Regions from separate parts of the Paenibacillus sp. JT31N17 genome, predicted to be linked through region 2. Evidence: predicted binding sites of a transcription regulator. Region 2 holds the regulator's gene; the other holds the start of a gene.

Region 1 (14,886 bases), on a different contig from region 2:
ATAATTTGCCCGATTCCGTGGCCGATAAACTGCCGCACGACCGAGAAATTTTGCGCTTCCGCGAATACCTGGATCGCATGGGACACATCGCCGATCCGATTGCCCGGAACCGCCATTTCGATCCCCTTGTAGAGCGATTGCTCCGTTACGTCCAGCAGATGGGCGGCTTCTTCCGAAATACTGCCGACCGCATAGGACCAGGCCGAATCCGCAAGCCATCCCTCCAGATTGACAACCATATCGATGGTCACAATATCTCCGTCCTTCAGACGGTACTGGCCCGGGAAGCCATGACAAATCACGTCATTGACGGAAGCGCAGGTGGCGTATGGATAACCTTTATACCCTTTTTGCTCCGGCGTTGCCCCGTGATCTCTCATAAACTTCTCGGCAAACCCGTCAATTTCGATCGTTGTGATGCCGGGGCTGATCAGCTTTCTGATTTCTCTATGACAGGCGGCCAGCACCTCTCCGGCCTGTTTCATTTTATGAATTTGATCTTTTGTTTTTATAGTGAGCATGTCAATCTCCTTTATGATCATGATTATGTTCATTGTAAAGCTCTGCGCCTGCTTTTTCAAACGATGGCATTAATATAGTATGAAGGAAGAGCCGGCATCGTCCTTTACCTTTGCTGCAAAATTAGTTCTGCTGCCGCCATCACAAAAAAACCACTCCCGCCCCTGAGCGATATCCGCTTATGGGAGTGAGAGTGGATGCAGGATTCATGCCGTTGTCCGTACAGCCTAAGGACTTAAAATCAGCATGAGCAGAGAATATATCAAGAGCGCCTTGCCCCATCTTTTTTTCATAAAATCCTTGCCGCGGTGAATCCGTGACTTCACGGTATTAACCGGTATATTATTGGCCTGGCTGATCGCCTCAAGCGACATTTCCAATACATAGCGCTGATAAACGACGCTTTTGTACTTGACCGGAAGCTTGTCGATGAGCTCCGCCATCTTGTCGGACAGCTCGCGCTCGATAACCTCGCCTTCAGGCGTCGGTTCTGTATTTGCAATGACATCATGAAGCGAGAGAGGCTGATCGGAATGGGCCATAACCGGTTGATCCAGAGGAAGTGACGGTGCCTTGCGACGACGAAGCAAATCCAGGCAAATGTTCTTGCCGATGTGAAAGATCCAGGTGGAAAATCGTTTGTTCTCATCAAAGCGGTTCAAATTGAGGTATACCTTGAGAAAGGTTTCCTGAACCACATCCTCGCACTCTGTCTTGCTGCGGAGGATCCGATGCGCCATGTTGTAAATCTTGTCCGTGTACAATTCCACAAGCTTGTTGAAGGCAAGCTGATCGCCCTGTCTGGAAGCCATTACCAGCTGAGACTCATTCATCGCAATTCTCCTTTGCCATCCGTCGTGAACACCTTTACCTACCATTATAACAGGAAAAAAAAGAAACGCATCTGTTAATAGCGCCGTTTAATAAATTCCGGTCATATTCTTTTTGGTTTATGGCAAAATGTTGACGTTCCCCTTCTGCTTCCCAGAATCATCCATGCCCTGTAGCATGAATTCGGCATACATGCGTCATGGAGCTTCCTGCTTGCGGCACTATACTTGGCATCACTAGGTATACCGTTTAGCATTACATAACGCACAATTCACTACTTTCTTTATCGATAGCTTGACCTATATAATAGGGATTGTACCGTGTGACAATCATGATGATGGAGGTAAATGAATGAAACCCATTCCCTTAAAGCAGCGCGGAATAGAGGCAAGCCAGCTCGTCCTCGGATGTATGAGGCTTGGAGGCGGCTGGAACGATAATCCGATCACAAGCGAGCATTACAATCAGGGCATGGAAGCTGTCAATGCCGCGCTGGAAATCGGCATCAACATGTTTGACCATGCCGATATCTATGCCTTCGGCAAGGCGGAGCGGGTATTTGCCCATGTATTGAAGGAAATGCCGGGCCTCCGCAAGGAAATTATTATCCAATCCAAATGCGGCATCCGTTTTCCTGACGGGGTTGGTCCACAGCGCTTTGACTTCACCGAGGCTCATATTCTCAAAAGCGTAGACGGGATTCTTGAACGTCTTGGAACCGAATACCTCGATATTTTGCTGCTTCACCGTCCGGACCCGCTCATTGATCCGGAAGAGGTGGCGAGCGCATTCCGCAAGCTCACCGCCTCCGGCAAGGTCCGCCATTTCGGCGTTTCCAACATGAGTCAGGGACAAATCAAGATGCTCCAGGCGTATTGCGATGAGCCTTTCGTCGCCAACCAGCTGGAGATGAGCCTTCTGCGGACAGGCTTCGTAGAAACCGGCATCCACATTAACCAGGATGCGGCGAAGGACAGCATTTTCCCGGAAGGAACGATGGAATTTTGCCGTATGGAGAATATCCAGCTGCAATCCTGGGGTCCGCTGGCGCAGGGGCTATACTCCGGCGCACCGCTCGACGGCAAGCCGGATATGGTGGTTCAAACCGCCAAGCTTGTCAGTCGGCTGGCAGAAGAAAAGAACACGACGCCGGAAGCGATTGTTCTCGCTTGGCTGATGACGCATCCCGCTGCCATTCAGCCTGTAATCGGCACCGTGAATCCCAAGCGCATCCTGGCTTGCAGGGATGCCGCCACACTTCGCCTGACCCGCGAGGAATGGTATACGCTTTATGAAAGCACTCGCGGCAAGAAAATGCCCTAAATATCGGAAGCGCCCCCGCCAAGAATGACGGGAGCGCTTCTTTTTTATATGAAATTCGGTTAAATGACCTCCAGGCCATCCTTGTCCGGCAGCTGCGGGTACGCGGCATGCGGCTCTGTCTGATACCAAAATGCAACGGAGGAGATATCGTCCTGCAAGGGCAGGTATCTGCCCTTCGACCGCCACCCCAGCGCCTGCACCGTCACATGAAGGTCATCCTCGAAGCGGATAGGGTCCATGATATGCCAGCGGTACATTCCGAAGCGCTGGTTGGCCTTGTACAGGCCGTCCGGCTTGATCGCCTGGTGCATGCCCAGATAAGGCGTGCTGTAAGGTACATACTTGCCCTCCATATCCCAGTTCCAGGCTCCGCCAAAATAATCCTCCAGCCCTGTCGAGCAGATTGTCGGGAACTCGCGGTCCCCGTCCATGTAAAATTTCACTTCGCCTTCGCCCCACCAGTTGTTGCTGTTCACCTGCCACGCCAGATAGGTTCCGACAAAGTGCCCTTTGCCCTTGATGCCATCGACTATCGTATGTACATCCTTGTAGGCAAGGGGATTGCTGCGGCGCCACTGGGCATGAAAATAAGCCATATCGGCCGGTACGTCGGTTAGCGTATAATTAATTTGGTAATACAGCACCGTGTCCTTGTCTTCCAGATTCTCCATGACGAACCGGGCTTTGCCGCGGAACGGCATTTCCCAATAGCTGTTGAAGCCGTTTGCCGGGTTAACGGCAATTGGAAGCGAATTCACAAGACTGCGCTCGCACCAGCCGTTGCAGAAAAAATCGCCGACCGGAACGCGCACCGAGGGCTCCGCTTCGTCATCCCAATAAATGTTCAGGATCAAATGCCGCCATGATTCTACCGGACAGGTGAGCCAGAAATTCTGAATCACGCCCGGCCCCTGAATGTCGGCCATTGTGAACGAGGAATTCGCCGGCACCATGACAGAGGGGGATATCTTCCAGCCTTGTCCCAAATCGCGGGCGCAGGCCGCCCCGGTGCCTTCCGTGGCCATGGCTCCCTTGCCTTTCCCGCCGGTAAAGTTCTCCGGACTGACCGATCGGGTAACCGCGTTTGACAAACGTGACAAATTGCCAAGCCCCATGCCGATTCCATTGAATGCTGTTGTCATTATATAAGCCTCCTGTGCGTTTGAATAATAGCGTTCAAGGACATTATAAGCCGGGCATTACGCAGCTGGATTTAGCAATTGGTTAGTTCTTTTTATCAATCATTCAGAACATTCATACTTTAATGAAAATGAGGGTTTTCCGTGCTGGAGCAATTATCGCCTTACATACGGGTAGCTATGGATTCCTGGTTAGATTCCGGTGCTTTCATCGAGGAACGGGTAATCTGGGATTATGAGCTGCTGCTTCTCAAAGAAGGACGCCTGGAGATAACAGTCGAAGATAACGTATACGCCGGGGAAGCCGGAGACGTGTTTCTCTTCAAGCCGAAGCAGCCCCACTCCATTCGGGTCATGGGAGGGCAGGCGGCGAGGCAGCCCCATGTCCATTTTGATTTATCCGAAACCGCCGACAGCCCCGATGTATGGGTGTCCTTCAAGCCCCTGCGGCATATGAGCCGTACGGAGAATAGCTGGTTCCGCCCGGATCTGCTCTCCGGACCGGACTGGAAGCTGCCAAGCCGCATCCGTATGCCGGATTTGCTGAAGTTCGAAGAGCTGCTGTTCGCGGTCATCCGGGAGTTTGAAATGAAGATGCCATTCCACCAATTCCGCCTGAAGGGGCTTATGCTTGAGCTGCTCGCGTGCCTGCTTCGCGAGACGCAGCTCGAGGAAAAGCTGCGAGAGCCCGGCCATCTCCCGCTCCTGCTGGAGATCCAGCATTACCTGAACCTTCACGCCGGCCGTGAGCTGACGCTGATGGAGCTCTCCGAACAGTTTCATATGAACAAGCATTATTTGATCGGGTTGTTCAAGCAGGCTTTCCAGATCACACCGATGCAATACCATCAGCAGATGCGTCTGGACCGGGCCAAGAACCTGCTGCGCCACACCAGGATGACGATGCAGCAGATTGCGGATTCGCTTGGCTACCCGAGTATTCACGGCTTCAGCAGAGCCTTCAAAAACAAGGAAGGCGTAAGCCCCAGCGCCTACCGGGCCATTCTTGCGGAGGGCAGAAAATAAAGGACAGCAGTCAGAGCCTGAACCTTACTGATGCCAGTTAGAAATCCGGTAAATAAGATAGGCTGCCATGGCTGCCATACAGAAACGTCTCTTTGGCCGCTGATGCCGTTTCTCCAGCCTTCTCCCACTCGCTTCACCCTTTAATCTCATGAATCAAGAAGAAACGGCTGTCGCCGTCCTTTTGGTGGCACAGCAAGTTTCTTCCCTTAGACCTTGTAGAAATTTACAGGAGTGAAACTTATAAATTCTATAAGGTATAAAAAAACCGCTGAGCGCTTGGTTACCAAACGTTCAGCGGTTTTTATGAGAACAATAGCCATTCTGTTGTGAACAACCGGATAGCGGCCGTTAATCGAACAGAAAATCCTCATCCTTTAATGTCTCTACATGGACTGTCCGTACATAGCCGTTGCCTTTTTTCGAGAAGAAATCATGCTGCTTCGTCCGGGTGCTGATCCCGTTGAACACGATCGGATTCACCTCTTCTTCAGGAAAAACCGGCTCCAGCGCCAAATTCATCAGCGCCTTATTCGCATTGTACCGCACGAATCGCTTCACTTCCTCCTGCAGGCCAAGCACGCTGTACAGCTCGTCGGTATAGGCTTCCTCATTGGCGTGCAGACGGTTTAGGAGATCATAGAGCTCTGCCGTGACTTCGGACTGCTCAGCCGCATCCAGCTCGCGGAACACCTCCTGCGCCAGCACCCCGACATAGAGGCCGTGAATGCTCTCATCGCGCAGGATGAGGTCGATAACCTCGCCGCTGCTGGTCATTTTCCCTTGTCCGGCAAGGTATAAGGGGTAGAAAAAGCCGCTGTAGAACAGATAACTTTCCAGCAGCACGGAGGCTGCCATCGCCAGATACAAGCTTTTCGCCGAATCGATGTTCTGGTAGCATTCCGAGATCCACTCCGCTTTGGACTGCAGCAGCGGATTTTGCTCTACCCATTTGAACAGCTTGTCTATTTCCTCGGTAGTCGCCAGCGTTGTAAAAATACTGCTGTACGATTTGGCGTGAATCTGCTCCATCATCCCCATGAAGCCAAGCACCGCCTTGCGCTGCAGGCCGTCGATATGCTCCAGCAGCTTCGGCATGCCGACTCCGCCCTGAATCGTATCCAGCAAAGTCAAACCGCCAAGCACCTTCATATATAAATCCCGTTCCGGGCTGCTTAATCTCATCCAGGACATTTTGTCATCGGAAAGCGGAATCTCTTCATCCGTCCAGAACTGCATGATGTTCTGGTTCCAGAACGTGCTTGTATAATCGTCATCAGGCCGGTTCCAGTTCACAGCCTTAAAGGTCACCGCCGGCTTCTTGACCGGCTCCGCTAATTTTACATTCATAACTTCATTTCCCTTCCATGATGATTTCAGGCGGTACCGGAAGTGAGGCAAAAAAACTGGCGTGCATGAGGAAAGCCTCCTCTGATATTCGTAGGTGCTGCAAGTGAGTTTGCCGCTTGCCGCTTGTCGAGGAAGCAGTTGTTCAAGCTGATTTTCCCCGTTTAAACCGCACAGCTAATGCATTCCTCCACGGAAAGATGGTTCGTCCGGGTGTAATACAGCGACTTCAAGCCCTTCTTGGCCGCGTACAAATAATACCTGGCGAGTTCTCTTGTGCTCACATCGCTGTTGACATGAAGAATGGTTGAAATGCCTTGATCCACATGCTCGCTGATTTCGGCAATAAGGTCCATCACCTTGAACTGATCCATTTGATAGGCTGATTTATAGTAAAAGTAATTGTCCGCCGCCATGTAAGGCATCGGGTAATAGGTCGTCGAATTCGCATAGGTGCGCGTTTCAATTTGCTCCACGATCGGCATAACGCTTGAAGTGGCGTTCTGGATGTAGGAAATGCTCTGCGTAGGCGCGATGGCCAGCCGGTAGGCATGATATAAACCGTGCTGCTTCACCAGCTGCTTGAGGCTGCTCCAATCCGCGGGCGTTGGAATCGCAACTCCCTCGAACAGCCCTTTCACCTTGTCCGTCACCGGACTGTAATCGGTATCTTCATATTTGGCGAAATAAGTGCCTTTGGCATACTCCGAGCGTTCAAAGTCCTGGAAGACCGTCCCCGTGTCTCGAGCGATCTGCATGCTCTTCTCGATGGAATAATAGTTCATCATCATAAAGAAGGTCCGGGCAAAATCCTTCGCTTCGCCGCTGTCGTATGCGATCCGGTTCTTGGCCAAATAGCCGTGAAGATTCATCGCTCCGAGCCCGACGGCATGAAGCTCGTTATTGGCTTTGGCAACGCCGGGCGCATTGGGTACACGCGACATATCGCTGACTGCTGTCAGGGCGGTCATGCCTTCATACACGGATTCCTTGATTTTCTTCTGCTCCATCACATTGACGATATTAAGGGAAGCCAGATTGCAGCAGATATCGCGGCGGATCAGATCCGGCTGGCCGTAGTCGCCGATCTCCGATACCTCCTGGAGCTGAAAAATCTCCGTGCACAGGTTGGACATTTTCACAGTGCCGATATCCTTCAACGCATGATTCTTGTTGGCATTGGATTTGTTCATTATATACGGATAGCCGGATTCCAGCTGTATTGTCGCAATTTTGACAAGCATGTCGCGCGCGCTCATGACCACTTTTTTCTTCACACGGTCGTCCGCAAGCAGCTGATCGTACATCTCATCCAGATCGATATCGTCCAGATGCTGGCCATAGGCCTGATAGACGGTGTGGGGCGCGAACACATGAAGAGGCTGGTTCTGCTCAGCCAGCGTGTAGAAGCGGTTCGGTACAATCAGTCCAATGGAAAGGGTCTTGATCCGGTTCTTCTCATCGGCGTTGATTTTCTTGCAATCCAGAAACTCCAGCACGTCCCAGCCGAAAATATTATAATAAGCCGCTCCCGAGCCCTTGCGCTGACCCATCTGATCCGCATAGGAGAATGCATCCTCCATCAGCTTCAGGATCGGCATAATCCCTTTGGCGGCGCCTTCAACCCCTTTGATTGACTCCCCGCGTCCCCGAAGCTTGGACAAGTTGACCGCAACGCCGCCGCCGATTTTGGACAGCTGCATGCAGGTTCCAAGACCATAGTTGATCGAATTAAGAGAATCGTCAACCTCCATTAAGAAGCAGGACACCAGCTCGCCCCGGCGGCTTTTGCCCGCATTAAGGAAAGTTGGCGTAGCCGGTTGAAGGCGCTGCTCCATCATGGAGCGGGTGAGCATTCTGGCGACTTCCGCATTTCCCTGCGCAAGATGGAGCGCCGTAATACTGACCCGGTCCGGGTAATGCTCCAGATATTTGGATTGATCATTAGTCTTGAGCGCATAATCCGTATAGAATTTGGACGCCGCCATATAGGATTGAAATTCGAAGCCGTACTGCTGCGCCGTCTCATAGACAGACTCGATTTCTTCCAAGGTGTAGCGGTCATAGACATTCTCGTAATAATCGTTGGCGATCATATAATCGATTTTTTGCTTCGTGCCGGAGAACGTCTCGCTCCTGCTGTGAACATCCTCCATAAACTCCGCAACAGCCTCATGATCCTTTTCCAGCTTGAAAAAGCCGTCTTCGTTTCTTTGCATCAATTGATTATTCAGTTCAATGTACCGCAAACATGCTCACCGCTCTCCGAAAATATTCAACATCCGTTGACGTACCTGACAGCTCAAATTTGCTGATGACCGGGACAGCGAATAACTGGGCGATCCGGTCTGCGCTTTTGGCGAATCCTTCTCCCCAATTCCGGTTGCCACTCGCAGAAACACCCTTCAGATAACTGTAATTATTTTGCAAAAATTCCAGTACCCTGTCCGGTACCTGACCAAATCCTGTTGTATAGGTTACGAGCACGAACGGCTCCCGTATCGTTGAGCTTCCTTCGATTCGTACCGCCCTCATCGCTAACTTGTCTATGAATCTGCCGACATTGCCCGTGCGTGAATCATAAGCAATCAACAAATACACCAACTCCTGACCTGAGGAATTTCCAATTTTTCTTTTCAGCAACTTCATCTATATATAGTTGGTAAGATTGAATATATATCAATATATTGTGTATGTCAATGAGTCTCCAGGTAATATTCAACTGATTCATCCAGGCTTTCATAAGACAAAAACCCCCTGAACCGTTACGTTCAGGGGGCTGTAGGGGATTTTCCGCTTCTACTAAATAAAATTATTTCATGGCGGGCAGCTTCTTCATGATGAGTATTGCCACCTCTGCCTGGCCTGCGTAATCGGCAGCTTCAAATTGTGTCGGCGGTTTGCCATTCATGAGTCCTTTTTCCAGCTCTGTCCCAGTTAAAAACCCCCAAACCCACATGAGAAGCGGATCTGGAGGCTGTATATGGCGTTTATTGCGCTTTGATTTTATCGAAATATTTGGTCTGCGCATCCTTGGCGGCGGCATCGAGCTGCGCCTTCAAGTCTGTGCCCTTCTTGGAGAATACCTCTTGAATGACATTGGTCATCGTACCGTAATATTCCTGCGTATTGTACTGCGCTTCCGGCAGACCATCAAGCAATTTATTCGACTCCTCATTATATTTGTACACATTGTCGTATTTGTCGAAAATCGCTTGCACCTTCTTGCCATAGTCCGAGTCGGCGCCAAAATAGTTCATTTGCGGCGGGATGAAGAACTTGCCTTCTGTTTTACGCGCCTGAATGTCGGTTTCAACCGATTTGAGCCAGTCATCGGAGAAATAATCAAAGGTAATATAGCGGAACGCCATCTCCTGCTCGTCTTTGGTCGCATTCGGGTTGATGACCAGATAGTCGCCGCCCAGAATCCCGTAATGCTTGCCGCCTGCTTCTGCTGCCGGCATTGGATATGTGAGCACATCCTCCTGCTTCATGTTGCCTTGGTTCAAGGCCTGCTCAATCGGTCCTTCTGCTCCTGCAATAACCATTGCCGTGCGGCCTTGTGCAAAAGCCCCTACAGCATCGCCCCAGCCCAGCGCCCAGTCCTGCGGAATGGCATTGGCTTCCCAGCGGAGCTTGTTATAGAACTCCAGCGCTTTTAAGCCCGCTTCGGAGTTAAACGCCGCTGTTACTTTGCCGTCTGCAATCGTTTGGATCTCGCCGCCCGCCTCGAACAGGAAATTCGTCCAGTTCCAGCCGGCCTCATTGCCTTTGCCCATCGGCGCGATGCCGGAGATGCCTTTCTTCGTATCGGAGGCCGCCTTGGCCGTGCTCAGCATATCGTCCCATGTCCAGTCATAGGAAGGAACGGCCACGCCTTTATCATCCAGCAGCTTTTTGTTAATAACGGTACTGGTCACATACCCTTTTTGAGTAACGCCGTACACTTTGCCGTCAATCAGGAATTGATTTTGCAGGATCGGATTGATTTGATCCTTGAATTCATAATTATTCCACAGCTCCGTAATATCAGCAGCCCAGCCGCGCTCAACGAGGAATTTGGCTTCCGTCGCAAAGGTATTGAAGAAGGTAGGCGCTTCGTTGGCCGCCATTTTGATGCCGATCTCATCGGTGCTGTAATGCCAGTCGCTTTTCTCAACGGTTACATTCGGATATTTCTCGGTGAAACGCTTGATCTTGTCGTCTTCCAGCTTCCGGTTCTCCACCTGGTCAGGGAGCGGGTAATAGACGCTGATCGTGATTTTCTTCGTCGAGATGTCCTCTTCGGCCGGCGGCGTATTATTGGCCGCGGCTCCGTTGTCATTGGCGGCTGCCGGCGGGTCCTCGGCCGGTGTGTTAGCCGGCGCATTGGCGGCCGTGTTGTTGTTCTTGCTGTTGTCCGAGCCGCCGCAGGCAGCCAGCAGCGCACTGAAAACCATCATACATACAAGGATAAGACTTAACTTGCGCATTGAAACTCCCCTTCTTCCTCATAAATTTTATTTGAAATAGAAGAAAGTAACCGTGGCCTATACTCTGCTTCTATTTCACCGGAATGAAACGAGCCCCGCCTTCATAAGGACGGCGTCAGCCTTTCACCTTGACCTTCTAGAATTTATAAGTTTCACGCCTATAATTTTCTATAAGGCTTGAGGGAAGAAACTGACTTTCCCGCCAAAGAACGGCGAAGCCGTTTCTTCTTACCTCTTAATCTTAATGGAGGCGGCTTCATACTGACGATGTGTATTCCTATGCTCATCGTGTGCAGCTTTACGCTCTCGCCATCCTATCCCTTGATGCCGCCCAGCTGCAGGCCGCGCATTATAAAACGCTGGAAAGTGAGAAATACAACCATCGGCGGCAGCATAATCATCGCCAGTATCGCGAATTTGATATTCAAATCCAGTCTCTTCGCATTTATGACATATTTGTATATGGCCGTTGCCAGCGGGCGCGTCTGATCGCTGTGCATGACAAGCGAAGGCCAGAACCAGTCGTTCCAGGCATTGGAGAACACGAAGATCGCCAGCGTCGAGAAGATCGGAACCGACAGCGGCAGCGCGATCCGCAGGAAGCATTTGACCTCCGATGCGCCGTCTATCCTTGCCGCTTCGAACATTTCCATCGAGATGCTGTCGAAGAAGCTCTTGAGCAGCAGCAGATAGAAGGCATTGGCCCCCGCTGGCAGCCAGAAAGCGAAGAAGGTATTAATCAGCCCCAAATCCTTCAGATTCAGAAAATTCGGGATGATATAAGTCGTCGGCGGAATGAACAAGGTAATCAGGAAGAAAAATGTAATCCCGCGCTGATAGGGCACGTTCAGCCTCGACAGGCTGAATGACGCCAAGCCGAGAACCAGCACGGTAACAATCATATTTCCGGCGAAAATCGCCATTGTATTCCGCAGGAATATCGGCAGATCTATAAAATCCCAGGCTTTCTGGAAATTGCCCCAGCTGTACTTCTCAGGCAGGAAATGCGGGGGAAAGGCATAGACCTCTTCATTGCTCTTGAGCGCATTAAAGAAAGTCACGGCGATCGGGTACAGCATACTGAACACCATTATGAGAATGACGAGAATCATAAGACCGTAGTAGATTTTGTTCGATGTTTTCTTCAAGTCATAGACGGATAGAATGCCGCGGTCATAGCTCTTCATGGCTAGTTGCCCTCCCTGCGTTGAAATCGGTATTGAACGACCGCAAGGCCGCCCAGAGCAAGGAACATGAGCACGCCCAATGCGGCAGCCACCCCGTAATCCAGCCTGGTTGTGGCATACTTTACAATAAGCAGCGCATAGGTGAGCGTTGCGTTGTTAGGACCGCCGTCCAGCATGGCAAGCTGGGATTGCAGCCCCTGCGAGGTCGCGATCAGCTGCAGAATCAGCATCAGGACGATCAGATTGCGGATGGAGGGCAGCGTAATATAGCGAATCCGGTTCCATACCCCGGCGCCGTCAATTTCCGCCGCTTCGTACCAGTCGCGCGGAATGCTGAGCACCGCCGCCAGATAGATCAGCATGGCTGAGCCGAACTGCTGCCACGACTCCATAATAACGAGGGAAATCATTGACCATCGGGTGTCGGTCAGGAAGGCGATCTGGTCCGCCCCGGCTTGGGAAAGCGTCGCATTGATCGGCCCAACCGGATCATAGAACCAGCGCCATAATCCATAGAGCACAACAACAGGAAGAACGTTGGGCAGATAGGCCGCAACGCGCGCAACTCCCTGAAACTTCTTCAGCTCCGATATCGCAATAGCAAACAGGATCGGAATCCAATAGCCGATCAGAAGTCCCAGGAGCATATAGTAAAGCGTATTTTTGACGGCCTTCCCTACATCAGGATTTTGAAAGACGGTCTTATAGTTTGCAAGTCCGATAAATTCCGTGCCATTCACAAAATCAACATGCTGAAAGCTGTAAACGAACCCTTTTATAATCGGCATCCACAGAAAAGCGATGAATATAAGCGCCGCCGGTAAAATAAAAAGATAGCCCCACATATTTTTGCGCAGCAATTTGCAGATTCCGGATTTATGGACACCCTGTGGGCCGTCCGCCTGTATGGGCACCGTTGTTTGACTCATCCTAGTCTCCCTCATTCCTTCTCTATGCGTGATAATTAAATTGTAATGAAGGAGAGCAGGACTGAACATGTGCAGTTCTATCTGAATGATGGGCGATTTTACTTCTTCAGCTCGCTTGGGCTCATGCCGAAATATTTCTTGAATATTTTGCTGAAATGCTCCGGCGATTCGTAGCCCACCTGCTCGGATATTTCATAGCGGCGCAAATCCGTTGTGGTCAGCAGCCTGCGGCTTTCTTCCATCCGGAGCTTGATTACATATTCCCAGAGATTGAATCCGGTTTTCTTCTTGAACAAATAGCTCAAATAATTGGGGCTGACGTGATTCCTCTGGGCCACCTCATGCAGCGTGAGCCCCTTCTGTGCATAGTTATGGTCGATATAGCTCTTGGCCCGGTCCACGATGACATTATTCTGGGCATTAAGCTCATCCGCTGTCGGTTCCTGCGCGGCATACCGGCTCCAATCGAAATCCCCGTAATAAAACACATAATGATCCGGATGATCCGCATGCCGCAGCAGCGCCCTGCGGGCCTGCTCCTTAAGCGTAGTCAAAAATTCCGTTCCCTTGAGAATCTGACTGATTCCGACCACACAGGAAAGGCGCAAATACTTGTGAAGATTGAAATGCAGACTTCGACCGATCATATCGAGCTGATTGATTTTATCGACATTAATTTCTTCTGCTTTCTTCCCGTCCCATTGAATCATCACCGTAACTTCCTGATCGTCCGAAGAGAAGATCACATGATTCCATTCCTCTCCCATCAGCTCATTGATGATGTTAAGCGCGGCATACTGAAGCAGCTCGCTGTCTTTAGGATATAATTGCTGATTTCTAATCCCGGATGGCAGATTCAGGTTAACGACAATGATTGAATAATGAGGCCCGTACAGGGAGATGCCGTAACGCTGCGCAAGCATATCAAGGATCGCCTGCTGGTCGCCGGCTCCCCTCAGCAGCTGCCCCAGCAGTCCATTTTTCTCCGGTGCCGGCTCCTCCATGCGGAACTGCTCGCGAAGCTCGGACATGACGGCTTCCGAAGCTGCAGCGGGCTTGTTCATCTTCAGCAGCACATTGCGGACGGAGTCCAGAAACTGCTCGCTGTTCAGCGGCTTGATCAGATAGTCCTTTGCCCCCAGCTTAATGGCCATTTGGGCATATTGGAACGTTTCATGGGCGGATACAATAATCGTCTGCACCCATGGCTTGATCAGCTTGGCCTCGTGCATCAGCTCGATTCCGTTCATCGCGCCCATCTGGATATCCGTAACCAGCAGATCAATTTCTTCCATCCGCAAATAGTCAAGCGCCTCATATGCGTTGTAAGCATTATAGATGTGGTCGATGCTAAGGCCCGATGAGGCGAGCAGGCTGGTCAATCCCTTGCAGATCAATGGTTCATCATCGACGATTAATATGTTGTACATCATTTGCCCCCTTATTTGTTGCACTGCCGCTTAGATCCGCTGTCCTTCTTCGTAAGTTTTGGGAAACACGATGGTTACCGCTGTTCCCTCAATCTCCCTTCGCTGATAGTGCAGTCCATAAGGTCTCCCAAAATGAAGCTGAATGCGCTGGTGAATATTGCGTATGCCGTATCCCAAGGACGGCTGTGCCTCTTCCTCATTGAGCAGCCGGTCAATCGCCTCATAGTTCACTTCCTTGTAGCCATTATCCTCAATCCGGATCATGACTGTGTTTCCCCGGTCGAATGTTGAAATCATTATTTCCCCGTCTTCTCCCATATTCTTGATGCCGTGAATAATGGCGTTCTCAATTAATGGCTGAAGCGTAATCTTGGGAATGAGCACATCATGAATCCGCTCATCCAGGTTCCAGATGACCTGGAATTCATATTCATATCTCGGCTGCTGCAGTTTAATATAGGCGGCCGCATGCTCCAGCTCCTCTTCCAGCCGGATAAGCTCCCTGCCGCGGCTGAGCCCGATTTTCATCAGCTTGGCGAGCTCCTTGACCATCTCTGCCGACTCGGTGCTTCCCCCGAGTGATATCTTCCAGTAAATGCTCTCCAGTGTATTGTAAAGCAGATGCGGATCGATCTGCTGATAGAGAATTTGCAGCTGTGTCTCCTTTTGCTTCAGCTCCATCTTGT
Region 2 (14,886 bases):
CGTCGGGATGCGGGAAGTCCACCTTCCTGCGCAGCCTCAACCGGATGAACGATACCATTGGCGGTGTCCGTACCACGGGCGAGATATGGCTGGACGGAATCAATATCAATGACACTGGTGTCGATGTGGTGCTGCTGCGCCAGCGTATCGGCATGGTATGGCAGCGTCCGAATCCGTTCCACAAATCCATTTATGAGAATATTGCGTTTGGCCCCCGGTACCACGGCATCAAGAACAAGAAAGTGCTGGATGAAATTGTGGAGGATTGCCTGCGCAAGTCGGCGCTGTGGGAGGAAACGAAGGACCGTCTTCACCAATCCGCGCTCGCCCTGTCCGGCGGACAGCAGCAGCGGCTGTGCATCGCCAGGTCGATTGCAGTCAAACCGAAGGTGATTCTGATGGATGAGCCAGCTTCGGCACTTGATCCGGTGTCCACTTCCAAGGTCGAGGAGCTGATCGCCGAGCTCAAACGCGATTACTGTATTGTGATCGTGACCCATAATATGCATCAGGCCGCGCGCGTATCGGACAAAACCGCCTTTTTCTATATGGGCAAAGTGGTTGAATTCGATGAGACTCATAAAATATTCACCAATCCTGCTGAGAAGCAGACGGACGATTACATCTCCGGGCGCTTTGGCTAAAAAGATGCTGGGATATAAGCGCCATTGCAGCCATACGATTTAACCATAAGCTTGTATTTCATACGCATAACCGGAGCTCAGAGGATGAGAGCCGGTTATTTTGCTTTTTTTACATAACGTTAACAAAGCAGCTATATTTATTTCACAAACGACTGGTACAATTGAACTATTAGAGCAGTCAAAATGTTCCAACCAAAGAGGGATACTTGTGGACGATATCGGATATGGTCTGTTGGACCGCACGATGATTCACCGTATTACGGAGCGCTGGCATCATGGAGGAATCGGAGTTATTATCATGCACCTGCCGGTGAGCGGAGCAGCAGTGCTTGAAGCGCTCCAGACGTGGGTGACGGAGCAGAAGCGCCTGATCTGGCGTTACCGGATGGAGAGCGATTTCTTCTTCTTTTTTCAGCGCAACAAGTCGGATGAGAGACTCGATCTGCTTCTGGAGAATGCGGTCAATACCCTTCGTCAACAGATGATAAAAGTGGTTTCCGCAGCCCCGGAGGGCAGGGGCCAGCAGCGTATGGCCATCGGCAGCGCTTCGGTACTGCCATCGGGCCTCGGGCGCTCTGCAGAGGCGATGGTCTACCATGCCATTAAAGAAGCTCTTGTCTCGGTTATGCGGTACCGGCTGCGGGATGAAAGCGCAGCTGCCCGCGAGGTGCCTTATCAGGAAGCCGAAGCCTGGCCGTATCCGCGGGTCGAGAATGGTCTGGACTATAACGACGGCGATATGTCCTACTCCATTGGCGCCCTGGCCAAAACAATCCCGACCTTCCGCACAAGCGCGCGGGTATCGGAGGTAGCCCGGATGTTTGAGGAAAATCAGCATCTTCAGGGTGCGATTGTCGTCAATCAGGAACGGCCTGTTGGACTTGTGATGAAAGAAAAAATGCATCAGATGCTGGCAGGACAGTTTGGTCTTCCGCTGTATTGGAACCGTTCCATCGAGAAGATGATGGACGACGATGCGCTTGTGGTGGATGCCGACCTGCCTGTGGAACAGGTCGCTCAGATGGCCATGGGCCGGGATATCTCCCGGCTGTATGATGTGGTGACCATCACGCGGGACGGCAAGCTGCTTGGCGCGGCATCCATCCGGTCCATTTTGGAGTGCATGACGAATTTGCGCACCGAGGAAGCGCGGACCGCGAACCCGCTCACCGGGCTGCCCGGCAATGGAGCCATCCAGCGGGAGATCAAAAGACGCATTGATGCGGGCAAGCCTTTCTGCATGATCTACGCCGATCTGGACTATTTCAAATGGTTCAATGACTGCTTCGGCTTCAGTCAGGGCGATGAGCTCATCCGGTTCCTTGCTGAAGTGCTGCAGGAAATACCGGGCCGGGAGAACGGTGGAAAGGGCGACTTCGTCGGTCATATCGGCGGCGATGATTTTATCGTGCTCTCGGATCATCCGCAGCCGGAGAAGCTGTGCACACAGATTCTGGAGCGGTTCGACGGAGGCGTCAAATTCCATTACGGCGGCTCCGACGTATCGATGGTGATCGACCGGAGCGGCAACAAGGTGGAGCAAGAAGGCGTCAGCCTGTCGTTATCACTGCTCCTCTGGGATGCAGACTGCCCCATTACACCGGGGATTGTTTCACAAGCCGCAGCACGACTCAAAAAACAGGCGAAGGCGATTAAAGGCAGCGCTTATATCTCAGGGGACGTTATTGAAAAGCAACCGGGAGAGGAACGATTGTAGACGTGAGACAACATAACAGCTTTGAAGCACCAGACAGTTTACGTCCCGAAGAAAGTGCAGCGACAGGAATAATATACTTGGCATGGCATGGCAAGGCAAAGGATCGTACTGATATCCGGCAGGTCATCGACAGCAGCTGGAGAGCTTTTGCCGAGCATGCCATCGCTCAGCATAACAGGACCAATCTGCTTGCGATCAGCTCCGTCTGGATGCGCGATGATTTGTACATATGGCTGCCCCTTCCGGAAGCCCGCGAGGAATTGCTGGAGGAGCAGCTGCTGGAGCTCGGGAGCAGGTTCAAGCGGGAGTGGGGCAGGCGCTTCATGGATCACTCATTCGATGGCGATGTTCAGGAGCTGAAGCTGCATGCCGGTGTTTCCATTATGGGCAAGCGGGATGAGCAGGGGGATCAATGGTATGAAGGGATCAAGCAGGCGATTGTTCACGGACAGCGGGCTTCGGCTACCGAGCGGAGTCTTCAGCGCCGCGCATTCGAACAGCTCCTCCACAGCCGTGACATCTTCCCGGTGTATCAGCCCATCTATTCTCTGCGCAGCGGGGATGTGTACGGTTATGAAGCACTCTCCCGTTTTCCCGATAAGCGTTGGTTTGAAGGACCCCAGCAGTTATTTGCTTATGCGGCAGAGGAGGGAATGATTTACGGATTGGACAGGCTGGCCCGCGAGCGGGCTATTGAAGGCAGCACAGGGCTGGCCAGCGGTCAAAAGCTGTTTATTAACATGACGGCGCAAATTATGAACGACCCATCATTCACTCCCGGACAAACCCTGTATCTGCTTGAGCGCTTCGGCTTGTCGCCCCATAATGTAGTATTTGAAATTACCGAGCGCAGCTCCTTCGAGGATTTTGGGGCGGCCAAGAAAATGTTCGATCATTACCGCAACCAGGGTTATCAAATCGCCATTGACGATGCGGGGGCTGGATATTCCTCGCTGCAGTCGATCGTGGAGCTGCAGCCTGATTTCATCAAAATTGACCGTTCGCTTATTCATGGCATCCATCTGAACGCCATGAAGGAGCAAATCGTGCATACCTTCACTGAATTTGCCGCCAAAATGGGCATATCCATTGTTGCCGAGGGGATTGAGGAGCAGGAAGAACTGCAGCATATGCGTGATATGGGCGTGGATTATGCACAGGGCTATCTGCTCGGCAGGCCGCAGCCGGCTATCGGTTAGCGATAATATTAACGGTAACGCGTGCACGGCCTCCACAATTATGGAAGCGGATACCTAAATCACCCTGATTGTTGCGGATAATATAAAAAATTGGAAACAGCCCGGTTGCGCGGCTGTTTTTCATATTTTCAGACTGCGGATTTGCTTGTGGAAGCACGGGAAACTGTAATATGTGGAATGTTCGTGTTTGAGCATAGACTTGATGGGAAAGCATGCCCGCTTTATGCTATGATAGATCATAGGAAAACCAAGGTGAGGTGTGCCTTTCGTATGGATAAATGGATATTGATTGATGGAAATAGCATTGTCTTTCGGGCGTTTTATGCCATGCCTCCGTTAACGAATTCAGCAGGGCTTAATACGAATGCGGTGTACGGCTTCACCACCATGCTGCTGAGACTGCTGGAGGAAGAGAAGCCAACGCATATGCTTGTTGCTTTCGATGCGGGGAAGGTAACTTTCCGCCATGAGGGATATGAGGAATATAAAGGCGGACGGGCCAAGACGCCGCAGGAGCTGTCCGAGCAGTTTCCGGTGCTCAAGGATCTGCTGCGTTCCTTCGGAATTGCCCAATTTGAGCTGCCTGGATATGAAGCCGATGACATTATCGGGACCTTGACGCGGATGGCGGATGAGCAGAAGGTCGAGACCCTGATTGTCTCCGGGGACAAGGACATGCTGCAGCTGGCTTCCGACTATGTGACGATTGCCCTGACGCGTAAGGGCGTCAGCGAGGTCGAGCGGTATAATCCGCAGGAAATAAAGGATAAATACGGCCTGACGCCGCAGCAAATTATCGATCTTAAAGGGCTGATGGGCGACGCCTCGGATAATATTCCCGGCATTCCTGGCGTGGGCGAGAAGACGGCGCTCAAGATGCTCCATGAGTATGGCACCGTAGAGGAAGTGCTTGCCCATGCCGGCGAGCTCAAGGGTAAAATGAAGGAGAAGGTCGCGGCGCATCAAGAAGATGCGCGAATGAGCAAGAAGCTGGCCACCATATTCCGCGAGGTTCCCCTGGACAATGCGGAGGGTGTGGAGGCCTATAACGGCTACGACAAGGCGCAGCTGGCGGATGCCTTCCGCAAGCTTGAATTCAGGTCCCTCATGGAGCGCCTCGATCTGCCGGAGCTTGGGGCGGATAGCGCCGTGGCTGCGGAGGCGAATTACGATATCGTGGCCTTGAATGAACTGAGCCCATCTGAGCTGAGCGGACTGCTGGCCGGAGCGGAGAATGTATATATCGAGGCAGTGGGCGATAATCCGCATCATGCACTGCTGCTTGGGCTGGCGATTCCGGTTGAGGAGCGGGTTCTGGTGCTCACCTCGGAAGAGCTGCTGGCTGAGGCGGGCGAGCCCGTGCGTCAATGGCTGGGCAATCCGGAAGCAAGGAAATTCGGCTATGATCTGCACAAAGCGGATCTGACGCTGCATTGGAATGGCGTTGACCTTTGCGGTACCGATTTTGACGTGCTGCTTGCCGCTTATCTGCTGGATCCGACGGAGTCTAACCAGACGCTCGTTTATTTGATGCAGCGCTATGAGCTTCCCGCCATCCATTCGGATGAGTCGGTCTATGGCAAGGGAGCCAAGTTCCGCATTCCCGAGCGGGAGATATTGGCCCGTCATTTGGCGGCCAAGGCGGATGCGGTCCGCAGGCTTGTGCCGTTGCAGCAGAAGGCGCTGGAGGAAGGCGCCATGAGCAAGCTTTATTATGAGCTGGAGCAGCCGCTCGCCATTGTGCTTGCAGGGATGGAGAAGCAGGGCATCCGGGTCAATGCGGGCACGCTGGAGGAACTGGGCAAGGAACTGGAGCAGGGAATCGCCCGCTGTAAAAGCGATATTTATATGCACGCGGGAATGGAATTCAATATCGGTTCACCGAAACAGCTGGGCGAAGTTTTGTTCGAGAAGCTCGGCCTTCCGGCAATGAAAAAGACGAAGACCGGCTATTCTACCGATGCCGATGTCCTGGAGAAGCTGGAGCCGTACCACGGGATCATACCGCTCATCCTGCAATACCGGACGCTGGCGAAGCTGCAGTCCACCTATATTGAAGGACTGCTGAAGGAAATCCGCCGCGACAGCAGCATGGTGCATACGTATTACCGGCAGACGATTGCGGCAACGGGCCGCTTGTCGAGCCAGTTTCCGAACCTGCAGAACATTCCGATCCGGCTGGAGGAAGGACGCCGCATCCGCAAAGCGTTTGTTCCGTCGGAGCCGGGCTGGACCATTCTGGCAGCGGATTACTCGCAGATCGAGCTGCGCGTGCTCGCGCATATCTCCAATGATGAGAAGCTCAAGGAAGCCTTTATCGAGGATATGGACATCCATACCAAGACCGCGATGGATGTGTTCGGCGTGCGCGCCGAAGAGGTGGACAGCAACATGCGCCGTCAGGCGAAAGCGGTTAATTTTGGCATTGTGTACGGAATCAGCGATTTTGGGCTCTCCAATAACCTGAATATTACACGCAAGGATGCGGCCCGGTTTATTGAACAGTATTTTGAAGCCTTCCCCGGTGTGCGGGGCTATATGGACAATATTGTGGTACAAGCCCGTCAGGACGGGTATGTGACAACGCTTCTGGAGCGCCGCAGATACTTGCCGGATATCAAAGCCTCCAACTTCAACCTGCGCTCCTTCGCGGAGAGAACGGCGATGAATACGCCGATTCAAGGCACGGCAGCTGATATTATCAAGCTTGCTATGGTGCGGATGGACGAGAAGCTGCAAGAGCGCAAGCTTCGCAGCCGCATGCTGCTGCAGGTGCATGATGAGCTGGTGTTCGAGGTGCCGGAGGATGAGCTCGAGCTGATGAAGACGCTCGTGCCGGAAGTTATGGAAAGCGCACTGGAGCTGGATGTGCCTCTCAAGGCGGACGTCAATTACGGAGTGAATTGGTACGAAGCAAAATAAGGCGGTTTGGGTCAAGAATCGGTTATACTATAATACCAACCGGGGGCTTCGGGCATAGATTTCTGTTGTGCTGCTTATGCCTGCGGTTGTGTCGGAGGTGAAGGAAATGCCGGAATTGCCGGAGGTGGAAACCGTTCGGCGGACACTGAACCAGCTTGTGGCGGGAAAGCGGATAGAGCGGGTGACCGTTTCGCTGCCGCGGATTATACAGCGGCCCAAAGCGCCGGATGAATTTGCAGCCCTGCTTGTTGGCCGGACGATCCAGTCGGTCGAACGTAGGGGGAAATTTCTGAGGATTATACTTGATGGTCTGGTGCTTGTTTCCCATCTGCGTATGGAAGGGCGCTATGGTGTCTATGATCGTAAGGAGCCATCCGAGCTGCATACGCATGTGGTCTTTCATTTTAGCGATGATACGGAGCTGCGTTATAAGGATGTCCGCCAGTTCGGGACGATGCATCTGTTTGATTGGGGCGAGGAGCTCACGCTGCCGCCGCTTAACAAACTCGGCATGGAGCCGCTTGATGATGCTTTTACCCTGCAGGCTTTCAAGAAGAAGCTGGCTAAACGGACGACCAAAATCAAGCCGCTGCTGCTGAACCAGGAATATGTCGTGGGGCTTGGCAATATATATGTAGATGAGGCGCTGTTCACGGCGGGTATTCATCCAGAGCGGACAGCGGATTCCATTAAACCGGCCGAATGGGCGCGCTTGCATCAAGCGATCATCGCCACCTTAAGGAGGGCGGTCGAAACAGGCGGCTCCTCCATCAAGTCTTATGTGAATGGACAAGGCGAGATGGGAATGTTTCAGCATGAGCTGCTCGTATACGGCCGGAAGAATGAACCCTGCAGCCGCTGCGGACAGTTTATCGAGAAGCTTGTGGTAGGGGGCAGAGGCACCCATATCTGTACGAGCTGCCAGCCTGTACCCAGGCTGTCCAAAGCTGGCAGGCTCTCGCGCAAATAAGACACGACTGGGGAGAAACCGCATATGATGTACCGTTCATGTTAATGGGCGAATGCACAGCTTACCAGCTTCCAAGCCGATTGATTGGCGGTTAGGGCAAGCTTGAAGCAGTCGCCGTTATGGGAGGGACATCGGTTGCTGGCACATGTCGTTTCATTATTGCTGCTTGCTTTTGCCGTCAGTCTGGACGGCTTCGGCGTTGGTGTAACGTACGGATTACGACGGATTCGGATACCGGTCGTATCCATTGTCATCATTTCTCTCTGTTCGGGTTTTGTTGTCTGGCTGTCCATGCAGATCGGCTCCATGCTGACAGGCCATCTGTCGCCGCTGACGGCCAAGTGGATCGGCGCAAGTTTGTTGATGGTTATCGGCTGCTGGGCTCTGTTTCAATTATGGCGAAGACGCAAGGAAGCCAAGGAAAGCGTTCCGGAAGAGCCTGAACCATCCGGTTCAGCAGCGGAAATGAATGGACTTACGCCGGCTGTGCCTGTGCTGCTGCTGGAATGGAAGCGCCTGGGGATCGTGATTCAAATTTTGCGGACGCCGCAAATTGCGGATGTGGACCGCTCCGGTATTATTTCGGCGTCAGAGGCTGTGCTGCTTGGCTTCGCCCTCTCGATCGACAGCTTCGGAGCGGGACTTGGCGCAGCCATGGTCGGCTTGTCGCCGTTGTTGACGGCATTTATCATTTCAACCACCAGCGGACTGTTCCTGCTGGCCGGGATGCGGCTGGGGTTTCGTTTTGCAGCTTGGCGGGGAATGCGCGCACTATCGGTATTACCGGGGATTATGCTGATTATGATGGGGATTTTGCGGTTGTTATAAAAGGGGTATTATGAGGTGAAGGAATGATAGTTGGATTAACAGGCGGTATCGCTTGCGGCAAAAGCACGGTATCCGCCATGCTGTCCGCACGGGGAGCGAAAATTGTCGATGCCGACCAGGTTGCCCGGGAAGTTGTGCTTCCCGGAGAGCCTGCGCTGGCGCAAATTACGGCTGTATTCGGGCAGGCCGTATTGAATGCGGATGGAACGATGAACAGGGGAGAGCTTGGGAAGATCGTCTTCGGCAATCGGGAGAAGCTGGACATGCTTGAGGGTATTCTGCATCCGGCGATCCGGGCGACCATGTGGTCGCGAATGAATGCCTTTGAGCTGGAGAACCCAGGCGGACTGATTGTGGCGGATATTCCGCTTTTGTATGAGACGGGACAAGCGTCCCTGTACAAGGGAGTCATTGTCGTATATATACCGCGCCACCTGCAGATGGAGAGGCTGATGGCACGCAACTCCATGACGGCAGAGCAAGCGGAGCAGCGCATTGGGCTGCAGATGGATATTGAAGAGAAGAGAAAGCTTGCGGATTTCGTAATAGACAATAGCGGTTCACTTGAAAACACAGAGGCGCAAATTGAACAATTTTGGCGTGAGCAAGGACTTTCGTGATGGTGAGGAAGATATTTAAAAAACGTGTACTGCTGCTTCTGATTATTGCGGTGCTGGTAATGCTGTATCTGAAATCCGACTGGATGAACCGCTGGATGTATCCGATCCATTACCAATCCGACATTAAGATCAGTTCGGTCAACTATGGGCTGGACCCGCATCTGGTGGCCGCTATCATAAGGGTGGAGACGAATTTCAGCAATAATAAGGTATCGAAGAAAGGTGCCATCGGTATGATGCAGCTGATGCCGGATACGGCCGACTGGATTGTGCAAAAGGGGAAATTCTCCAATGTTACCCAAGCTGCCATTGCCAGCCGCGCTGACATCAGCATTGAAATTGGCTCCTGGTATCTGAACTCGCTTCTGCAGCAGTTCAAGGGCAACACGTATGCCGTTGTTGCGGCTTACAATGCGGGACCGGGGACAGTAAACCGATGGATGTCGGAGGGAACATGGGATGGCAAGCTGGAGACGGTGGACAAGCTTCCATATGGGGAAACCCGCCACTATGTACAGCGCGTCATTTATTATTATAATAAATACAAGAAGCTTTATCCTGAATTTGCGACAAAATAATAAGGAAGCCTTGGCAGGTCCGCCACTGAGGGCGGCTGCCAAAGCTTCCATTATAAATCCTGTGAACCTTATTTAAACTGACCTGCGATGGATTGCTCGGCGATTTGTACCAGTTTACGAGTGATGTAACCCCCAAGGGAGCCAGCGTCACGCGTAGCCATGTTACCATAGTAACCGTCTTGTGGGATCGTAATACCCAGCTCTTGCGCGACTTCATATTTCATTTGGTCGAGCGCTGCATTGGCTTGTGGTACAACCAGTTGGTTGCTGCTGCGGTTTGAACTCATTGTCTTTCACCTCCTTGCGGTTGGTACAAGTATTATGTGCGATTGCACGAGTTTCATTACAGGAAACGTATGGAAATTCTTTTTCAAAGATGGGGGTCAACAAATCCGATGAAATGTCCGTATTGCGATTACGCGGGAACCAAAGTATTGGATTCCAGACCTGCGAACGACAACAAGTCGATCCGCCGCCGCCGCGAATGCGAGAAATGCACCCGAAGATTCACAACGTTCGAGATGATTGAAGAAACCCCGCTGATTGTCGTCAAAAAAGACGGCAGCCGCGAAGAGTTCAACCGCGACAAGATTTTGCGCGGTCTTATCCGTGCTTGCGAGAAGCGTCCTGTGCCGGTTGAGAAGCTTGAAGTGATTGTATCCGAGGCCGAGAAAGAGCTGCGTACAACGGCCCAGGCCGAAGTCCAAAGCCGCGAAATCGGCGAGCTGGTGATGATGCAGCTGTATCCGGTGGACGAGGTAGCTTATGTGCGTTTCGCCTCGGTATACCGGCAGTTCAAAGATATCGACATGTTCATGAAGGAGCTAAACAGTTTGCTCTCCAATGGCAGCAAGAAAAACGATTGACAGGTACAACTTTCCTGTGCTATGATCTTACTTGTCGCCATGATTCACGGGGCCTTAGCTCAGCTGGGAGAGCGCATCGCTGGCAGCGATGAGGTCAGGGGTTCGATCCCCCTAGGCTCCATACACCCTATCTTGATGAAACCCTTGCGTAGCAAGGGTTTTTTAGTTTTCCATGAAATGATTCATAAATCTTTTGGTCAAGTTGAAATTGTTTTGGGGACGATAATGGGGACGGAATAAACAAACAAAACAAAAACAACAGCAAATACAAAAAAACAAATTACAGGACTTAGCTAAGTTGTCGATATCGCCAAAAGCGTTATTGGAAAAACATAAAAATCCGTAAGTTTTTCAGTAAAAAGGTTATGACCAAAAGTACTCAGGTAAGCGTCAAACATAGCATACTTCAAGGTGATCAGGATCTGTGAGAAGATAACGGCAACGTTACGAAATTGGAGGTTGCGTTATGACGATCAAAGAACAGCGTCGGCAAGAGTGGGCCGCTCACGTCGCAGATTATGAAGCGAGCGGACGATGAAAACTTGGTGTAATGCCCAAGGACGCACCCTGAACCCTCGTCCCGCCCCCGAGGCCCCAAAGCAGCAGCTCTTTTTGTTCCGCTCTCCATCGTGAATCGGCTTCGACCGCATCCGATTCCACCCTCATCCTTCATGTTGAAGCCGTGCACATGAAAATCCAAGGTAGCTTGGACCCAAAGCTGCTTCGCGAAGTCATCGCTGCCCTGGCGGCGTCAAAATGAGCCTCTCAGGTATACAATCGATTTATTTGGCTGCCGGTGCGACAGATTTGCGTAAGTCCATCGACGGTCTGGCCGACTGGCGCAGCATAAGCGCGCTTCGGAGCCTCGAGCGAGAAGACGCATCCGGCCCAATGTAACCTCCCATCTGTCTCCATAATATCTAGTTATTTCGCAATCACGATGACCATTACTGACCCAGACGAACTTGAAAAATATGCGAAAGAATTTCTTACCCAACAGCTTTTCCGAAGTGACTACCAGGCGATCCGTTGCTGCCGATAATGGCGGGCAAAAAAGACCTGACAACCGGCGAATCACACCGGCCATACAGGTCTCTTGCTTCAGGTATTGGGAACTCCCTCTTCATTCCGACCGCTCAATACTTTTTAGGTTTCTTCCGGGCTTTTCATAGGAGTCAAGCTTTGCAAAGCCGCCTGATCCTCCGCCAGATCGGCCCTTGCTTCGTCCACTGCCTTCTGGTTGTGGCTGAAGCCGGCCTGCTCGATCGAGTTCTCTGCACGTTCTACAGTCGTTTCGGCTTGCTGAATCAGCTGCTCGCTCGGATGGCTTTGCGCTTTCGTCACCGCATTGTGAGCCGTATTGACGGAATTTTGCGCCTGGGAAATCGGGTTTTGCGATTGCAGGCTGGAATCGTATTTCGCCATGGTCGTGTACCTCCTCATACCTTCGTAGCCTTCCTGCTTACTATGAGACAAAAGGACGCGTTTTATGCCGGACACGAATCCATTTACATGGTTATAGACGTTGGCGGTTCTACCGCTTCAAACCGGCTGGTCTCATATCCGAACAGCTGCGGATGCGCATGAAACTGCCATATTTCCGTAATCCGCTTCGGAAGCGGAGGATGCGTCGACAGGAGCTCGTACCATGCGATGAAAAATCCGCGCTCCCGGTAGCTTTCCTCCAAATAATCGGGGATGTTGATCCGTTTAAACAGCTGCTTGCCGACCGCGAGCACCGTCAAGGCGTGAATGGCCGCATTCGCATTGCCTGTGTAAGCCGTTGCGATACGGTCGCACGTGTACTCGCACGCTCTGGAATAAGCGTTGCCCAGATACGGGATCCACATCGCCGGGAAAATCAGTATCTGCTTCAACACATGTTTGCGCTGCAGGTGCGCCAGCTCATGGGCTATAACGAGGTCAATTCCTCGTCGTTTCCCAGCTCGAGCAGCTCGAAGATGTCGGAATACAGCACGACAAGAAGCTTCGCCCGAAGAACCTCGTCGCAAAAGCGTTCAAGATCCCGCCGGATTGAACGATGAACACATCCGGAGCCTTTTGGAGACCCATATCGCTGCTGAGCTCAACGTGTATCCGTCCAAGGCTTCGCCGGTCGAGTTTTCTTCCGGAGGGAGCTCCTCGGACAATACAGGCTTAAAAACGGTGAGCGTGAGTCGACCCGCCGTATTGACCGGAATGACATCGGCTTGGCTCGGCCTGCTCGGTACGGCTTATCAATTCCACGAGAAATGGATCAGCAGCATCGCGAGCTCCAACGGCCCCCTCGAATCGGAAGTAACCTATCCAATGAAGCTGGACAAAGGCGACAGCCTCATAACGAACTATTGGTTCGTTTTTCCCGACATCAGTCCGCTGGCGGCGGACGTATTCAAATTACTCCTGACGCAAACGTTTAACGAGGAAGGCGGCAGCCGGTCGAGCTATCCGATCTTTGCAAATTATTTGCCCTACTTCACGGAATCGCAAATGAAGCATTTTGCCCGAGCGTAGAGGGAGGATCGCGAATGAAAAACTCTGCTTATTCCCTCATCGCCGTGGGCGTGGCCACTCAATCTGTTGAAGGTCGCGAAGTCGGATGCAGTCTGGGTCGTGCTATTCGTTTGAGGGGCTATCATGCATATACGGGTTCTCTTCCTTGTCCGGAGCATGAACGACAAACTTGGAGCGGTTTGCCGGCGGCAGCAGCTCCATGGCTAACGGGTACGTTAGCTCATTAGAGACACCGGTAATCGCAGATAGGGGGAGAAGAAATTAGCTACCAACAATTCGAATTTCTAGTCGAACGCTTTAAGAAAAAGGAATTCGGTATCGATGAACTTCAAAGTAGATTGAATACGGCACTAATGTCCGATAAGTCTATACCCGATTTTTCAACCAGGCTTTTCGACTTGGATAATGAATTAGAACTTATATTATACACTCAGTTAGAGTCGGAACATTTTCGATTGGCGACGAAAGCACTGGATGATTTTCTTATATTTCTAAAGAAGAACTATTGAGCTAACGGGTACGATAGTTCAACGCATCTTGGAGCAGCTTGCCGGTGGCAGTTGCTCCTTTGCCGTTACGCTAACGGGTACCGATAGTTGAAATTAAAAAGATTCGCCGCAGCTGCTCAGGCAGATCCTTTTTCATCTTCACAAAATAGGGTATTTGATACATATGTACAGCTGGGTTTGAACAGCTACATACACAGCAATAGCCCACACCTTGATTTCAGGGTGGTGGAGTCACGACGGTTACCGGCAAAATCGCGTATTCGCTGCCGGACGAGGCCCGCAAGGAAGCCGCTCAGAAGCCGCGGCCGTAAAAGGCGGCGAATCATGCAAGTCTGACCGGCTTTGGCGCGTGCGGCAGCTCGGCAGCTTGTCGTTTCGGCGCGGCGACCGGGTCGTGGATTGGGGTAATTCTGTATTTAATTTATTGAACAGGGATTACGCTAAACATTCCTGTAGGGCCTAAGATTTGGCCTTTGTCAAAAAAGGAGCGCCTCTGTATGATGGGTTTGTTGAAAGGTTTAATAACCCAACACCATCAAGGAGGCGCTCTTACTATGAAGTTTAAGCAATCAGCCGGACAAAATCAACGCATTGAAAGAATATCTACATCTCACCTTGTTGTGGGTATAGATATCGCGAAGGAAACTCATGTAGCACAAGCAACTAATTTTCGCGGCATCATACTGAGTAAACGACATCTATCATTCTCAAATACAATGGAAGGATTCGAAAAATTAGAACGATGGATCGATGGATTACAACAGAAACACCGTTTAAAAAGGCTCATCATTGGTATGGAGCCGACAGGGCACGATACTCTTCCACACCGGCTTTTACAGGTATTTCCACCTGTTCAAGCAGGAAACCGGATTAACCTTGATTATCTACACTTATGAAAAAAAATTAAATGTCTCTGTCTAAAGATTTTATAAGAAAGTTGACAATTGTAATTGAGTGTACTATATTGTACTTATTGTATAAGTACAATATAGTACAGGTTGTAGGGATGAATTTTTACCGGAAGACAGTGTTTAAAACGAAAAGTAAGGAGGAGGATTATGAAAAAAGAAACAAGATTTGGAGTAGAGCATATTCAAGCTGAAAGTGCAGTAATGACACAAGTCATTACCGACAAAGAAACTGGAGTGCAATATCTCTTAGCTATATTCCCTAATGTAGGATCAGGGCTTACAGTTTTACTTGATACAGACGGAAAACCTTTACTAAAAAAATAATCTTAAACGGAGTGCTTACATGGAGATTATTATTAGCAGCAATACAAGTAAGCCTATCTACGAACAGATAACATCACAGATCAAAGCTATGATAATGAGTGGTGAACTACAGACAGGTGACCCCATTCCATCTATGCGTTCTATGGCAAAATCTATTCATGTCAGTGTGATTACTGTTCAAAAAGCTTATGAGGATTTGCAGCGGGACGGTTTTATAGAGACTACCGTAGGACGGGGAAGTTTTGTATCGGCACAAAACAAAAAATTCTATCAAGAAGAAATCC

Evidence for each region. The regulator NrdR, encoded in region 2, represses ribonucleotide reductase genes. The targets are predictions, from matches to a motif close to AACACNATATATNGTGTT.
Region 1: nrdI (class Ib ribonucleoside-diphosphate reductase assembly flavoprotein NrdI) is a predicted target of NrdR. The motif match lies at 8,859-8,876, and genes of this name have one in related genera.

Annotation. Positions count from the first base shown of each region.
Region 1 covers NZ_JBWDNP010000029.1:4,400-19,285, reverse strand. The annotation lists gene map (type I methionyl aminopeptidase) at 1-521, opposite strand, end outside; gene AC0YOB_RS37720 (sigma-70 family RNA polymerase sigma factor) at 747-1,352, opposite strand; gene AC0YOB_RS37715 (aldo/keto reductase) at 1,702-2,673, shown strand; gene AC0YOB_RS37710 (glycoside hydrolase family 172 protein) at 2,733-3,815, opposite strand; gene AC0YOB_RS37705 (helix-turn-helix domain-containing protein) at 3,957-4,838, shown strand; gene nrdF (class 1b ribonucleoside-diphosphate reductase subunit beta) at 5,187-6,185, opposite strand; gene nrdE (class 1b ribonucleoside-diphosphate reductase subunit alpha) at 6,347-8,431, opposite strand; gene nrdI (class Ib ribonucleoside-diphosphate reductase assembly flavoprotein NrdI) at 8,418-8,777, opposite strand; gene AC0YOB_RS37685 (ABC transporter substrate-binding protein) at 9,173-10,654, opposite strand; gene AC0YOB_RS37680 (carbohydrate ABC transporter permease) at 10,969-11,841, opposite strand; gene AC0YOB_RS37675 (carbohydrate ABC transporter permease) at 11,844-12,770, opposite strand; gene AC0YOB_RS37670 (response regulator transcription factor) at 12,869-14,200, opposite strand; gene AC0YOB_RS37665 (cache domain-containing sensor histidine kinase) at 14,231-14,886, opposite strand, start outside.
Region 2 covers NZ_JBWDNP010000002.1:606,813-621,698, forward strand. The annotation lists gene pstB (phosphate ABC transporter ATP-binding protein PstB) at 1-644, shown strand, start outside; gene AC0YOB_RS10160 (GGDEF domain-containing protein) at 853-2,361, shown strand; gene AC0YOB_RS10165 (EAL domain-containing protein) at 2,439-3,560, shown strand; gene polA (DNA polymerase I) at 3,831-6,482, shown strand; gene mutM (DNA-formamidopyrimidine glycosylase) at 6,589-7,452, shown strand; gene ytaF (sporulation membrane protein YtaF) at 7,588-8,280, shown strand; gene coaE (dephospho-CoA kinase) at 8,304-8,900, shown strand; gene AC0YOB_RS10190 (lytic transglycosylase domain-containing protein) at 8,900-9,478, shown strand; gene AC0YOB_RS10195 (alpha/beta-type small acid-soluble spore protein) at 9,547-9,765, opposite strand; gene nrdR (transcriptional regulator NrdR) at 9,874-10,344, shown strand; tRNA gene AC0YOB_RS10205 (tRNA-Ala) at 10,393-10,465, shown strand; gene AC0YOB_RS10210 (hypothetical protein) at 11,101-11,241, shown strand; gene AC0YOB_RS10215 (hypothetical protein) at 11,491-11,769, opposite strand; gene AC0YOB_RS10220 (M48 family metalloprotease) at 11,853-12,224, opposite strand; gene AC0YOB_RS10225 (hypothetical protein) at 12,379-12,858, shown strand; partial or broken gene AC0YOB_RS10230 (IS110 family transposase) at 13,922-14,179, shown strand; gene AC0YOB_RS10235 (DUF6440 family protein) at 14,426-14,602, shown strand; gene AC0YOB_RS10240 (GntR family transcriptional regulator) at 14,622-14,886, shown strand, end outside.